Regions from separate parts of the Enterococcus sp. DIV0724b genome, predicted to be linked through region 2. Evidence: a T-box and tRNA genes for the amino acid it is inferred to sense, from the RefSeq annotation. Region 2 holds a T-box; the other holds one or more tRNA genes.
What was found. A T-box is a leader RNA that pairs with one kind of tRNA and senses whether it is charged. The one in region 2 lies ahead of argS (arginine--tRNA ligase), so its partner is inferred to be a tRNA-Arg.

Region 1: it has a tRNA-Arg gene. The T-box ahead of argS (arginine--tRNA ligase) is inferred to sense a tRNA for this amino acid. The anticodon was not compared.

The regions. Positions count from the first base shown of each region.
Region 1 covers NZ_CP172890.1:3,462,593-3,470,117, forward strand. The annotation lists gene IGJ02_RS16000 (ATP-dependent Clp protease ATP-binding subunit) at 1-485, opposite strand, end outside; gene IGJ02_RS16005 (CtsR family transcriptional regulator) at 490-957, opposite strand; gene IGJ02_RS16010 (ABC transporter ATP-binding protein/permease) at 1,450-2,859, opposite strand; tRNA gene IGJ02_RS16015 (tRNA-Pro) at 3,072-3,145, opposite strand; tRNA gene IGJ02_RS16020 (tRNA-Arg) at 3,230-3,303, opposite strand; tRNA gene IGJ02_RS16025 (tRNA-Leu) at 3,314-3,399, opposite strand; tRNA gene IGJ02_RS16030 (tRNA-Gly) at 3,414-3,485, opposite strand; tRNA gene IGJ02_RS16035 (tRNA-Thr) at 3,494-3,566, opposite strand; tRNA gene IGJ02_RS16040 (tRNA-Leu) at 3,602-3,683, opposite strand; tRNA gene IGJ02_RS16045 (tRNA-Lys) at 3,696-3,768, opposite strand; tRNA gene IGJ02_RS16050 (tRNA-Val) at 3,775-3,847, opposite strand; rRNA gene rrf (5S ribosomal RNA) at 3,862-3,977, opposite strand; rRNA gene IGJ02_RS16060 (23S ribosomal RNA) at 4,075-6,986, opposite strand; rRNA gene IGJ02_RS16065 (16S ribosomal RNA) at 7,273-7,525, opposite strand, start outside.
Region 2 covers NZ_CP172890.1:1,504,808-1,512,332, forward strand. The annotation lists gene IGJ02_RS06955 (SPFH domain-containing protein) at 1-231, opposite strand, end outside; gene IGJ02_RS06960 (penicillin-binding transpeptidase domain-containing protein) at 512-2,548, shown strand; gene tsaB (tRNA (adenosine(37)-N6)-threonylcarbamoyltransferase complex dimerization subunit type 1 TsaB) at 2,674-3,393, shown strand; gene rimI (ribosomal protein S18-alanine N-acetyltransferase) at 3,377-3,925, shown strand; gene rimI (ribosomal protein S18-alanine N-acetyltransferase) at 3,930-4,394, shown strand; gene tsaD (tRNA (adenosine(37)-N6)-threonylcarbamoyltransferase complex transferase subunit TsaD) at 4,391-5,425, shown strand; T-box leader at 5,492-5,698, shown strand; gene argS (arginine--tRNA ligase) at 5,884-7,525, shown strand, end outside.

The DNA.
Region 1 (7,525 bases), 1.6 Mb from region 2:
TTATTGCGCCGGCGTCCTACATTCCCACTCATTTGCGGATCAGTAATACCTATTTTCTTCATTAATAGCTGACGCATTTTAGATAAACTTAAACCTAAATTCAATAAAATGCGTGAAGCCAAGATATCTTCATCTCTTAATAAACCTAGCAAAATATGTTCCGTTCCGATATTTGGTGCACCCAAACGCTTCGCTTCATCGCCTGCATAAGCAAAAATTTGTTTTGCACGAGGAGAATACGGTAAATAAGCACCTTTAGGATATCCTTTCACGGTCCCATAGCCAGTTAAATGTTCGATTTCTTCACGAATATCGTTTTTATCTGCGTTCAACTGACGTAATGACTTCCCGGCAATTCCATTTGGTTCTAAAACTAACGCCAACAACAAATGTTCTGAGCCCACAGATTGATGCCTAAAATATTTTGCTTCTTCTTGTGCAATAGCTAATACCGCCTTGGCACTTTCTGTAAATAATTCATCCATACTATCATTCCTCCTCGTAACTCAAACGTTCTAAAAATGAATGCATCAATTGAGCACGTAAATAATCTTCATTTGATCCAGCTTTACCTAAAACTGATTTTCCAAGAACAGACAACATCAGATTACCTTCTCTTTTGGTAATCACGTCTTCTTCATATAACTTTTGGACAAAAATCAGTGCGTCTTTTTCTGAAAGTCCATCCCCCGTAAATTTGGCAATTTGTTTTAGCAATTGATCACTATCAGAAATCTGAACTTTGGCGATCCTAATATAGCCGCCACCACCACGTTTACTCTCAACAGAATAGCCACGTTGAATTGTAAAACGTGTGTTAATAACATAATTAATCTGGGAGGGAACACAATTGAATAAATGAGCCATTTCAGCTCTGCGAATCTCAATCTTACTGCTTTCTTCAAGAATCTTCTTTAAATATGCCTCTATTAAATCCGAAGTATTTTGATTACTCATCACTCTCATCCTTTTCCCTTGACTAATACTGACCTTAATTATACATAATTTCAAGTGTTTAATAAAGGAGAATGCCTAATTTGATAAGAAAAGATAAATATATTAGACTATTAAATTGTTCTTTAACAAAAAATATCGATTTATTTTTTTATTAAAATTTAAAGTGTGTGAAAAAAACTAAAATCTAGTTTTCCCACACACTTTTCTATATCTTAAGGTATCTATCAAAATATAACGCTAACTGCATAAGATATAGCTAACTAAAATATTTATACGATCGATAATGATTGTTCTAATCTATCAGTGACATAGTGATTATCATATGAACCTTCTGTAAATATACGTTCATCCAAAATTGAACTTAAAAATAAAACATTACATAAAAATCAGAAATTTCTTTCAGCTCACAAGTCAATAGAAAATCTGCAACTGTCACTTTTTCACCTTTTATGACTTGGTATATCGTTATCTTCTAATCTGTTTAATTGATATTTATTGTGCTTCAACTTTACTCACTACTTTAGTAAATGTGATATTAAAGACTAGAGCAATTGCAGCAAAAGCGAATAGATAAATCAGCATCTGCTGAGCTGTTAGAATTGTTTCTGTATTAAAAGATAAGTCGATACCATAGTTTTGTTTATACGCATTCACAACTGTGTCTGGTGCATCTGAAAAAACATTATTGAGGGAGTCCTTCATTAAAACTTTTTTCAAAAAAGCATTCATTTGAGTCAATGGAAAATAGGACATCACTGTTCTCATAAATGGTGTGACACTACCGATAGAGATATAAATCCCTGATACAAAACCAATTATAGTCCCCACGATCGTACTCAAAGTAGCAAAAGCAGATCTTGCTTTGATTAATTTACAAATTGGATAGATCATTAAAATTGATAGTAGAGCTGCTGCAAAAATATTACCTAATACTAGAGCTAACGTGTTGATTCCTGAAGAAAGCAATGCACCACCACCTACAAATAGAATAATTCCTAATAGATAGGCAAAAAATGAAGTAACTGTCCCAATCAAAACGGCTGCAATTATATACGTAAGTTGTAATTTCGCATTAGAAATAGCAGTCAAATGAAAATCAAGAACTTTTCCTTTTTCTTTATCAGAGATCATAACGCCGTATGCTCCTAAAGTTGATGTCATCGAAGTAATCGTTACTAAACCTGCAATCAACCAGTAATTGACCATATCAACAACGTCTTGATTTGCTGTCGTAGTTCCCATTGCTTCATTAATATCCCCAAAATAACTAACTCGACCATTCGTTAAAACATTTAACAAGTCACAAGACTCCATCTCATCTAAATAATGAGTAATCAAGATAATCGTCATACCTTTTGTTTTGTTCAAAAACTTGATTGCTTCCCATAAATCTGTTCTCGTTTTAGGATCCAAAGCTGTTGTAGGCTCATCCAATAGTAAAATCGATGGATTATGTACTAACGCACGAGCAATGTCACATTTCCTTTTTTGACCGCCAGACAACTGGCCGTATCTTTTATTTAATATTGGTTCTATACCTAAAAAGCAGTCGATTTCTTTTAAACTTTCTAAGACTTCATTTTTATTCAGGCCATATAGCTTCCCTCTAACCATTAAGTTTTCTTTAACTGTTAAAAATTCATCTAAATTATTTTGTTGAAACACTACACCTAGATGCTGATATACTTCACTGGACTCAATCACTTCATCACCAATCTGCCAACGAACTTCACCGTCTGTTTTTTTGATAGCATTGATCAAAATATTAAACAGTGTAGTTTTTCCTGCACCATTTGGGCCAAGTAAACCGTAGAATTTTCCTTCTTCAAAATTCATATCAATTCCTTTTAAAACAGTTATATCACCATAACTTTTCTTTAAATCTTTAATTTCAACTTTCATTTTTACTCACCGTTATCTTTCCTTATAAAATATTTCCTGTAAATTAATTATACCAAATGATATATTATAAAAGTCAATATATGTGTAAATCTATTTCTTATGTATAAAATCATTTAAAAGACACCAGCCGTAACAAGCCAATTCTTTAAATTATCGTAAAGTAAAAAAACACCACTCAAAAAATGAGTGATGTTTATACAAAATTAAATAAATCGGGAAGACAGGATTCGAACCTGCGACCCCTTGGTCCCAAACCAAGTGCTCTACCAAGCTGAGCTACTTCCCGTAGCTATAATAATAAAAAAAGACTAATCACTTAAAAGGAACTAAGACCCATTACCTTCTAAATCGTAGTCAAAAATTTCAACTATGCACCCAAAGGGAGTCGAACCCCTAACCTCTTGATTCGTAGTCAAGCACTCTATCCAGTTGAGCTATGGGTGCTACATTTTTATGCCGAGGACCGGAATCGAACCGGTACGGTGATCACTCACCGCAGGATTTTAAGTCCTGTGCGTCTGCCAGTTCCGCCACCCCGGCGAAAGAACAAGCTAAGCGGAAAACGGGGTTCGAACCCGCGACCCCCACCTTGGCAAGGTGGTGCTCTACCACTGAGCTATTTCCGCAGTCTGGATGCCGGCTAAAGGATTTGAACCCTCGACCCTCTGATTACAAATCAGATGCTCTACCAACTGAGCTAAGCCGGCGTTATAATCGCCTAGTAATAAAACGAGACTAAAAATGCGGGTGAAGGGACTTGAACCCCCACGCCGTAAGGCGCTAGATCCTAAATCTAGTGCGTCTGCCAATTCCGCCACACCCGCAAAATATTCCTATGAGCCGTGCAGGGCTCGAACCTGCGACCCTCTGATTAAAAGTCAGATGCTCTACCAACTGAGCTAACGGCTCAAAAAATGGAGGTTGACGGGATCGAACCGCCGACCCCCTGCTTGTAAGGCAGGTGCTCTCCCAGCTGAGCTAAACCTCCAAGACAACACTTTAGCGTGGCGACGTCCTACTCTCACAAAGGGAAACCCTTCACTACAATCGGCGCTAAGAAGCTTAACTTCTGTGTTCGGCATGGGAACAGGTGTATCCTTCTCGCTATCGCCACCACACTGGGTGTTGTTGCTATTCAATTGAGTGATTATTCACTCAAAACTGGATTGAAGTAATGTAATCAAACAGTCCGAAAAACTTTTTTATTTCGTTTCTTTGGTTAAGTCCTCGACCGATTAGTATTGGTCCGCTCCGTACATCACTGCACTTCCACTTCCAACCTATCTACCTGATCATCTCTCAGGGGTCTTACTTTCTTAAAGAAATGGGAAATCTCATCTTGAGGTGGGCTTCACACTTAGATGCTTTCAGCGTTTATCCCTTCCCTACATAGCTACCCAGCAATGCCCTTGGCAGAACAACTGGTACACCAGCGGTAAGTCCATCCCGGTCCTCTCGTACTAAGGACAGCTCCTCTCAAATTTCCAACGCCCGCGACGGATAGGGACCGAACTGTCTCACGACGTTCTGAACCCAGCTCGCGTGCCGCTTTAATGGGCGAACAGCCCAACCCTTGGGACCGACTACAGCCCCAGGATGCGACGAGCCGACATCGAGGTGCCAAACCTCCCCGTCGATGTGGACTCTTGGGGGAGATAAGCCTGTTATCCCCAGGGTAGCTTTTATCCGTTGAGCGATGGCCCTTCCATGCGGAACCACCGGATCACTAAGCCCGACTTTCGTCCCTGCTCGACTTGTAAGTCTCGCAGTCAAGCTCCCTTCTGCCTTTACACTCTGCGAATGATTTCCAACCATTCTGAGGGAACCTTTGGGCGCCTCCGTTACTCTTTAGGAGGCGACCGCCCCAGTCAAACTGCCCACCTGACACTGTCTCCCACCACGATAAGTGGTGCGGGTTAGAGGGTTCATAACACAAGGGTAGTATCCCACCAGCGCCTCCACCGAAACTAGCGTTCCGGGTTCATCGGCTCCTACCTATCCTGTACATGTGGTACAAACACTCAATATCAAGCTACAGTAAAGCTCCATGGGGTCTTTCCGTCCTGTCGCGGGTAACCTGCATCTTCACAGGTACTAAAATTTCACCGAGTCTCTCGTTGAGACAGTGCCCAAATCGTTACGCCTTTCGTGCGGGTCGGAACTTACCCGACAAGGAATTTCGCTACCTTAGGACCGTTATAGTTACGGCCGCCGTTTACTGGGGCTTCAATTCTGAGCTTCGCCGAAGCTAACCCATCCTCTTAACCTTCCAGCACCGGGCAGGCGTCAGCCCCTATACTTCATCTTTCGATTTTGCAGAGACCTGTGTTTTTGATAAACAGTCGCTTGGGCCTATTCACTGCGGCTGACCGAAGTCAGCACCCCTTCTCCCGAAGTTACGGGGTCATTTTGCCGAGTTCCTTAACGAGAGTTCGCTCGCTCACCTTAGGATACTCTCCTCGACTACCTGTGTCGGTTTACGGTACGGGCAGTTGTTTTCTCACTAGAAGCTTTTCTTGACAGTGTGACATCAGGAACTTCGGTACTATTATTTCCCTCCCCATCACAGCTTGTCCGTATAGAGTAAAGCATTTGACTCTACTCAAGACTTACTGCTTGGACATGCACTTCCAGTCGCATGCATTCCTTAGCCTCCTGCGTCCCTCCATTGCTCAAACAAAAACAACTGGTACAGGAATATCAACCTGTTGTCCATCGCCTACGCCTATCGGCCTCGGCTTAGGTCCCGACTAACCCTGGGCGGACGAGCCTTCCCCAGGAAACCTTAGTCATACGGTGGACGGGATTCTCACCCGTCTTTCGCTACTCATACCGGCATTCTCACTTCTAAGCGCTCCAGCCGTCCTCACGATCGACCTTCAACGCCCTTAGAACGCTCTCCTACCATTACACCAGAGGTGTAATCCACAGCTTCGGTAATATGTTTAGCCCCGGTACATTTTCGGCGCAGGGTCACTCGACTAGTGAGCTATTACGCACTCTTTAAATGGTGGCTGCTTCTGAGCCAACATCCTAGTTGTCTGTGCAACCCCACATCCTTTTCCACTTAACATATATTTTGGGACCTTAGCTGGTGGTCTGGGCTGTTTCCCTTTCGACTACGGATCTTATCACTCGCAGTCTGACTCCCGGATATAAATGAATGGCATTCGGAGTTTATCTGAATTCGGTAACCCGAGATGGGCCCCTAGTCCAAACAGTGCTCTACCTCCATCATTCTTAATTCCGAGGCTAGCCCTAAAGCTATTTCGGAGAGAACCAGCTATCTCCAAGTTCGTTTGGAATTTCTCCGCTACCCACAGCTCATCCCCGCACTTTTCAACGTACGTGGGTTCGGTCCTCCAGTGCGTTTTACCACACCTTCAACCTGGCCATGGGTAGATCACATGGTTTCGGGTCTACGACTACATACTCATTCGCCCTATTCAGACTCGCTTTCGCTGCGGCTCCGGCTCTTCACCTTAACCTCGCATGCAATCGTAACTCGCCGGTTCATTCTACAAAAGGCACGCCATTACCCATTAACGGGCTTTGACTTGTTGTAGGCACACGGTTTCAGGATCTATTTCACTCCCCTTCCGGGGTGCTTTTCACCTTTCCCTCACGGTACTGGTTCACTATCGGTCATTAGGGAGTATTTAGCCTTGCGGGATGGTCCCCGCGGATTCCGACGGAATTTCTCGTGTTCCGCCGTACTCAGGATCCTCCTAGGTGTTGCCAACATTTCGTCTACGGGGCTATTACCCACTTTGGCGAACCTTTCCAGGTTCTTCGACTATCTTGACAGACTACCACAACGGAGTCCTACAACCCCAACAAGCAAGCTTGTTGGTTTGGGCTCTTCCCGTTTCGCTCGCCGCTACTCAGGGAATCGAATTTTCTTTCTCTTCCTGCAGGTACTTAGATGTTTCAGTTCTCTGCGTCTACCTCTAACCAGCTATGTATTCACTGGAAAGTAACATCCTATAAAAGATGCTGGGTTTCCCCATTCGGAAATCTCTGGATCATAGCTCACTTACAGCTCCCCAAAGCATATCGGTGTTAGTCCCGTCCTTCATCGGCTCCTAATGCCAAGGCATCCACCGTGCGCCCTTATTCACTTAACCTTACGATCTTACGATCGGTTTTGTTTGGTTCGTTTCTCTAGCGATAGAGGCGTGACCAATAAAATAAGCTTCGAACTATTTTAATTAAAAAACTCATTCAACGCGGTGTTCTCGGTTTGTTTTGATTACTTTTTTACTTCAATATCCAGTTTTCAATGAACAATTCGTTTGAGAGAATCATATAAATAAGAAAGAGAATCAGATGATTCCTTTCACTTATAAGAGTAAACCTCTCAAAACTGAACAAAGTGTCGACGAATGTGTAAGTTTCCGTAATATCCCTTAGAAAGGAGGTGATCCAGCCGCACCTTCCGATACGGCTACCTTGTTACGACTTCACCCCAATCATCTATCCCACCTTAGGCGGCTGGCTCCACAAGGGTTACCTCACCGACTTCGGGTGTTACAAACTTTCGTGGTGTGACGGGCGGTGTGTACAAGGCCCGGGAACGTATTCACCGCGGCGTGCTGATCCGCGATTACTAGCGATTCCGGCTTCATGTAGGCGAGTTGCAGCCTACAATCCGAACTGAGAGAAG
Region 2 (7,525 bases):
ACCGCCATCGACTAATATCATCATCATGTTTGGATAGACATGGATAACAGAACCGTCTGTTAAAACATCTTCGGTTCCTTTGCGATTTGAACCACGTTTATCATTTTTACGAACAAAAACACCTTTTGTCATAACCGTCGTATCGCCCATATTATCAGGCTCGATAACTTCGATCCACTGATCAGCTAAGCCTCCACCGATAGTACTTGTTGCTGCTTTTATAATTCCCATCTGAAATCCCTCCTAAAATTGAAAGCCTAGCTGAGTCGTCTTGAAGAGACCTTATGCATGGCTAAATAAAAAAGTAGTATGTGAAAATAGTATACCACAGGTAAGTGTAAGAAAAATACTGCTAGAGACTGATTGTAAAACCAAATTGAAGGATAAAAATGGAAGATCGTAGTCAAAAATTTTATATTTTGGATAAAACTTTCATTTTTCTACCTTAGATTTTGACTGATAGGGTATAATAAATAAAACAGATTGAATTAAAGAGTTGGGGGATTGAAAAATGGAAAGAAGAAGTAAAAAAAAATCAAATAAAACAGTGTTCTTAGCCCTGGGTGGTGTTGTTGCAGTGGCAGCAATAGGAGGCGGTTATTTTGCCTATAGTTCTTGGCAGAAAACGCAAGAGTTAAACAAAGCAGAAAAATCTGCTAAAACTTTTTTAAATTATTTTTCAAAGCAAGAATTTGAGCAATTTCCTGAGTTATTGAATGAAGCATCAGTTAAGAAAAGCGGTTATGACAACACAAAAGTCGTTGAAAAATACCAAGCAGTCTTTTCTGGAATTCAAGCGGAAGGAATTAAAAGTAAAGATGTCCACGTAATTCAAGACAAAGAGGGGCAGTATACGTTTACTTACAAGTTAGAAATGACAACACCATTAGGTAATTTAAAAGATTTATCCTATAAGACGACGATCAAAAAAACAGGAGAGAATTATAAAATCAACTGGGCTCCTAATTTGATTTTTCCCGAAATGTCAGGTCAGGATAAGATTTCTATTGGCATAGATGCGGCCAATAGAGGTGAAATCGTCGATCGTAAAGGCGAAGGACTTGCGGTCAATCAAGCATTTGATCAGGTTGGAATAGTACCAGGTAAACTTGGTGAAGGGCAAGAAAAAACAGATAATATTAAAGCGTTCAGTGAACAATTTAAAGTTTCTGTTGACGAAGTTGAACAAAAACTTAAACAAGATTGGGTCAAGCCGGATGCGTTTGTTCCGATGACGATTTCTTTTGAACCAGTGACAACGTTGCCGAAAGGTGCTGCCTCACAAGATACGATTGTTCGCTACTATCCTTTGAAGGAAGCGGCAGCTCAATTAGTAGGTTATGTCGGAACAATCACAGCAGAAGATATCGAAAAAGACCCTACACTAAGCAGTAACGGTGTGATTGGAAAAGTTGGATTGGAGCAGGCATACGATAAAGAACTTCGAGGTCAAGATGGTGGGAATATCTCGATTACTGATGAAAACGGGGCTGTCAAAAGTGTTTTGCAAAAAGTAGATAAAAAAGACGGCGAAAAAATTCAGTTGACGATTGATAATAATGTACAATCGCAATCCTATGCTATATTTAATAACCGACCAGGAAGTGCAGTCATTATGGATCCACAACAGGGAGATTTGTTAGCAGCAGCTAGTTCGCCATCATTTGATCCAAATAAGATGGCAAATGGAATTTCTCAAGCCGATTATGACGGATACGCGAACAATGAGAATTTACCATTTACGGCACGATTTGCAACAGGCTATGCGCCAGGTTCGACCTTTAAAACAATTACTGGTGGAATTGGTTTAGATGCCGGCACTTTAAAACCAGATGAAGAAATTGCTATCAACGGTTTAAAATGGCAAAAGGATGCTTCATGGGGAGATTATTTTGTCACTCGTGTAAAAGAAGCAAGCCCAGTAAACTTAAGAACGGCCTTAGTCAATTCTGATAATATCTATTTTGCAGAGCAAACCTTGCGTATGGGAGAAGATACGTTTAGAAAAGGGTTAGACAAATTTATTTTTGGTGAAAAATTAGATTTATCCATTCCGATGAACCCAGCACAAATTTCCAATGAAGACAAATTCAAGTCTGAAATTTTACTAGCAGATACAGGTTACGGGCAAGGACAGTTGCTGGTGACACCTATCCAACAAGCGACAATGTACACAGTGTTCCAAAATGAAGGGAAATTGGTTTATCCAAAAATTGAACTGAATAAAGAAACAAAAACTAAAGAAAATGTTATTAGTTCAAATGCCGCAAACACAATCGTGACTGATTTACTTGGCAGTGTAGAAGATGAGACTGGGTATGTTCACAATATGTATAACCCAGAATTCTCGTTAGCAGCAAAAACTGGTACTGCTGAAATCAAGGATAAACAAGATACTGTTGGAAAAGAGAACAGTTTCCTTTTAGCGATGGATCGGACGAATAATAAATTCCAAGCGATGATTATGGTGGAAGATTCTAGAAAAAATGATACAGCGACCAATATCAGTAAACCATTGATCGATTATTTAGAGGCGAATATCAAGTAATGATCAAAGTTGGGGCAAGCGCAACAAGCGTTTTTGCCCCTTTTATTTTGATGCCTCGTTTTTTTACGAACGAACAAAAATATGCTACAATTAACCAACTACATGATGAAAGAAAGGGATTTTTTGTGCGCATTTTAGCAATCGATACTTCAAATCAGACACTGACAGTTGCTGTTTGTGAAGAAAAGAAGATAATAGGACAATATACAATCACTGTAAAAAGAAACCATAGCTTGACCTTGATGCCGGCAATTACACAATTAGTGAAAGGGGTTGGCTTGACCCCAAATGATTTTGACCGCATTGTAGTGGCTCAAGGTCCAGGTTCATATACAGGTTTAAGAATAGGTGTAACAACAGCAAAAACACTTGCTTATACATTAAAGAAAGAATTAGTAGGTGTGTCCAGTTTAAAAGCCTTGGCCGCAAATTGTGTTGAGGTAAAAGGGCTAATCATTCCAGTTTTTGATGCGAGAAGAAATAATGTTTATACTGGTGCTTATGAATATGTCGAAGGTGTTTTAACAGCGGTGATTGCGGATCGACATATTGCGATGGAAGAGTGGTTGGAGCAGTTAAAAGAATTTGATCATTTATACTTTGTTGGAGAAGATGTTGAAAAATTTCGTTTACAGATTGAATCAATTATACCAAATGCTGAAATTTGTGACATTTCCCAATGGCAAATCCCAAACGGTGCAACCTTAGCAGAACTTGGCAGATTAGCTCAACCAGAAGTGGATATCCATCACTTTTTACCTAACTATTTAAAACGAGTAGAAGCAGAAGAAAATTGGTTAAAAGATCATACATCTGAGGTAGAAAATTATGTTGAAAAAATTTAATCTTTTTCATAGTATTCTGGGGATTTTTTTTAAGAATCGTCCATATGATGAAAAGACTGTAGAAATTTCAGATCAGGAATATTTTGTTCGTGGGATTACACTGGATGACATCAAAGATTTGCTTTCAATCGAAAGAGAAGTGTATGCTGGAGAATTGCCTTGGACAAAGACAGCTTTTTTAGTTGAGCTTCAATCATCAGAACCTCATCTATACTTACTTATCCAAAAAGAAGGAAAAACAATTGGTTTTATAGGTTGCCGTATTTTTGGTAAAGATGCTCATATTACAAATGTTGCTGTTTCATCGCAAAATCAAGGAAAAGGGATTGGCAGTTTCTTGATTAGAGAAGTTCGACAGTTTGCCAAAAACAACGATTGTGAAACGATTTCTTTAGAGGTACGTATCAGTAATAAAAACGCCCAGCGTGTATATCGACAACTCGGATTTGTCTCAAATACCATCAAGCCTGATTATTATACAGAAGATAAAGAAGATGCACTAGAAATGATTTTATATTTAAAAGAAGAGTGAAGCGATGTATTATTCAAAAGAAAATTTACCAACTGAACAATCTGCTGAAAAACTTTGGTTGATCAGTGAACATTCATATAACCATGGATCGCCTTGGTCTGAAAAACAATTTAGGGATGATTTAGCGCAAAAAGCGAGTGACTATCTTGTCTTGATCCAAAAAGGCGATTGGGTTGGTTTTGTCAGTTATCATTTAGTTTTAGATGAAGCTGAAATTACCCATGTTGTGATTCATAAAGAATTTCAGCAAAAAGGATATGGCAGTCAATTGATCGATCGATTGATCCAGCGTTTTTTTGAGCAAGGAGTTTGTCAGGCTTTTTTAGAAGTTCGTGAGTCTAATGTAAAGGCACAAAGATTATATGAAAAAAAAGGATTCAACACAATCAACCGTCGAAAAAAATACTACAGTCGTCCTAAAGAGGACGGGATCGTTATGTGTTTGAACGTTAAGGAAGTGAAACAATGATTTTTTTTAATAAAGAAAGAAAATTAATACTGGCTATCGAAAGTAGTTGTGACGAAACAAGTGTTGCAGTTATTGAAGATGGTGCTAAAATTTTATCGAATATCGTAGCTTCCCAAGTGAAAAGTCATCAACGTTTTGGCGGAGTTGTACCAGAAGTTGCCAGCCGTCACCATGTAGAAGAAATCACGTTATGTATTGGAGATGCATTAGATGAAGCAAACGTAAAACCAAGTGATTTAAGTGGTGTTGGCGTTACTTATGGGCCTGGTTTAGTTGGTGCTTTATTGATCGGCATCTCTGCTGCTAAGGCATTTGCTTGGGCACATGACTTGCCATTGATTCCAGTCAATCATATGGCTGGGCACATTTATGCTGCTCATTTTGTGGAGCCACTGCAGTTTCCGCTGATGGCATTATTAGTGAGTGGAGGTCATACGGAATTAGTTTACATGAAAGAAACAGGTTCATTTGAAATTATTGGAGAAACGAGAGATGATGCAGCCGGCGAAGCGTATGATAAGGTAGGCCGGGTTCTTGGTTTAACCTATCCAAGCGGAAAAGAAATTGACGAGCTAGCTCACCTTGGACAAGATACGTATCATTTTCCTCGTGCTATGATCAAAGAGGACAATTACGATTTTAGTTTTAGCGGGTTGAAAAGCTCATTTATCAATACCGTCCATAATGCTGAACAGCGTGGTGAAGAATTGAGAGTGAAGGATTTGGCTGCAAGTTTTCAAGCAAGTGTTATGGATGTACTAGTGGATAAAACGATTCGAGCCTGTAAAGAATACCCAATCAAACAATTGGTGATGGCGGGTGGAGTTGCAGCGAATAAAGGCTTGCGTGAGCGTTTGAGCAGTGAAGTGGCTAAAGAGCTTTCAGAAGTAACATTCATTGTTCCACCACTTAAACTCTGTGGAGATAATGCAGCAATGATTGGTGCAGCGGCATTTGTCGAAGCTGAAAAAGGTCATTTTGCTGATTATGGCTTAAATGCGGATCCTAGTTTATCCTTTATGACGATTTAAACGTAAAAATCAACAGACAAGACTAGGCATAGAGAAAAAAATTTGCTATAATGAACCCAGTTTAATAATGATTCATTGATAAAGAGAGTACTTCATTTCCTATTATTCAAGCGATTTCGGGAAGGTGTAAGCCGAAAATGATCAAATGAAGGAAGCGCACTTTGGAGAATCTGCTTAGGCAGACGGTTATCTACCGTTAATAGATTAAGTGGGTTCGTCTTTATAAAAGTACGAACAATTAGAGTGGTACCGCGGGAAAATCTCGTCTCTGGTGTTTTTTAACACTAGGGACTTTTTGTTTTGTTGTTCATCATCGATGTTCCCGAATAATAAAACAACGCATTAGCAAAAATGGTATCATTTCCTAAAACTAAGAATAATTAAGCTAGAAAATGATGAAGAATCATCAACTAGCAAGTTTCTGTTAAACAATAAAATCAACCCTTAGGAGGATATCTATGAACAACAAAGAAATCGTAGCAAAAGCCATTTATGATGTAGTAAAAGAAGACCTATCTTTAGAAAACGTTACACAATTATTGGAAAATCCAAAATCTGTCGATCACGGTGATGTAGCTTTTCCAGCTTTCTCATTAGCTAAAGTTTACCGCAAAGCACCACAACAAATCGCCGCAGATTTGGCCGAAAAAATCACTGGAACAGACTTTGAAAAAATCGAAGTAGTTGGACCTTACTTAAACTTTTTTATGAATAAAAAAATGGTCAGTCAAGCAGTGATCGGGCAAATCGCCAAAGAAAAAGGGCACTACGGAGATAGCTCGATCGGAAATAAAGGGAATGTACCAATCGATATGTCTTCTCCAAATATTGCAAAACCTATTTCAATGGGGCATTTACGTTCAACGGTAATTGGGAATTCTATAGCTTTTATTCTTGAAAAAATTGGTTATACGCCGATTCGCATCAACCATTTGGGTGATTGGGGCACACAGTTTGGCAAATTGATCGTAGGTTACAAAAAATGGGGTTCAGAAGAAGCGGTTAAAACGGCACCAATCACCGAATTGTTGCGCTTGTATGTACAGTTTCACGAAGAGGCTGAAACACAACCTGAATTAGAAGAAGAAGCTCGTGCATGGTTTAAAAAATTAGAAGAAGGCGATGAAGAAGCCACTGAATTATGGCAATGGTTCCGTACAGAATCATTAAAAGAATTCGATAAAATTTATTCTATGTTGGAAGTTTCTTTTGATTCATACAATGGAGAAGCTTTCTACAACGATAAAATGGATGAAATCGTAACAATGCTGGAAGAAAAACATCTATTGCAAGAAAATCAAGGGGCTGAAATCGTTGATTTATCTGCGTATGATTTAAATCCTGCATTAATCAAAAAATCAGATGGTGCAACTCTTTATATCACGCGTGACCTGGCTGCTGCTGTTTACCGTAAACGTAACTATGATTTTGCGAAATCAGTTTATGTTGTCGGAAATGAACAAAGCAATCACTTCAAACAATTGAAAGCTGTTTTAAATGAGCTGGGGTTTGACTGGTCTAAAGACATGCATCACATACCGTTTGGTTTGATCACACAAGGTGGTAAAAAACTATCGACACGTAAAGGAAAAATCGTCTTACTTGAAGAAGTGTTAAATGAAGCGGTCGAGTTAGCAAACAAACAAATCATGGAGAAAAATCCAGATTTACCAGATCGTGAAGAAGTTGCTAGACAAGTAGGGATCGGCTCTGTTATTTTCCACGATCTAAAAAATGATCGTTTAAATAACTTTGACTTTGTTTTAGAAGAAGTTGTGCGTTTTGAAGGCGAAACAGGTCCATATGTACAATACACTCATGCTCGTGCAATGAGTATTTTAAGAAAAGCTGACTTCACTATCGATGAGACAAAAGAGTATGCATTAGATGATAAAGAAAGCTGGGAAGTGGTTAAGTTATTACAAAAATTCCCAGAGATTGTGATGCAAGCTGCCGAAAAATATGAACCTTCTGTTATTGCAAAACATGCGATTCAGGTTGCCCAAGCATTTAATAAATACTATGCGCATGTCAAAATTTTGGCTGAAGATGAGCAAAAAGAATCACGTTTGGCATTAGTTTATGCGATGGCAACAATTA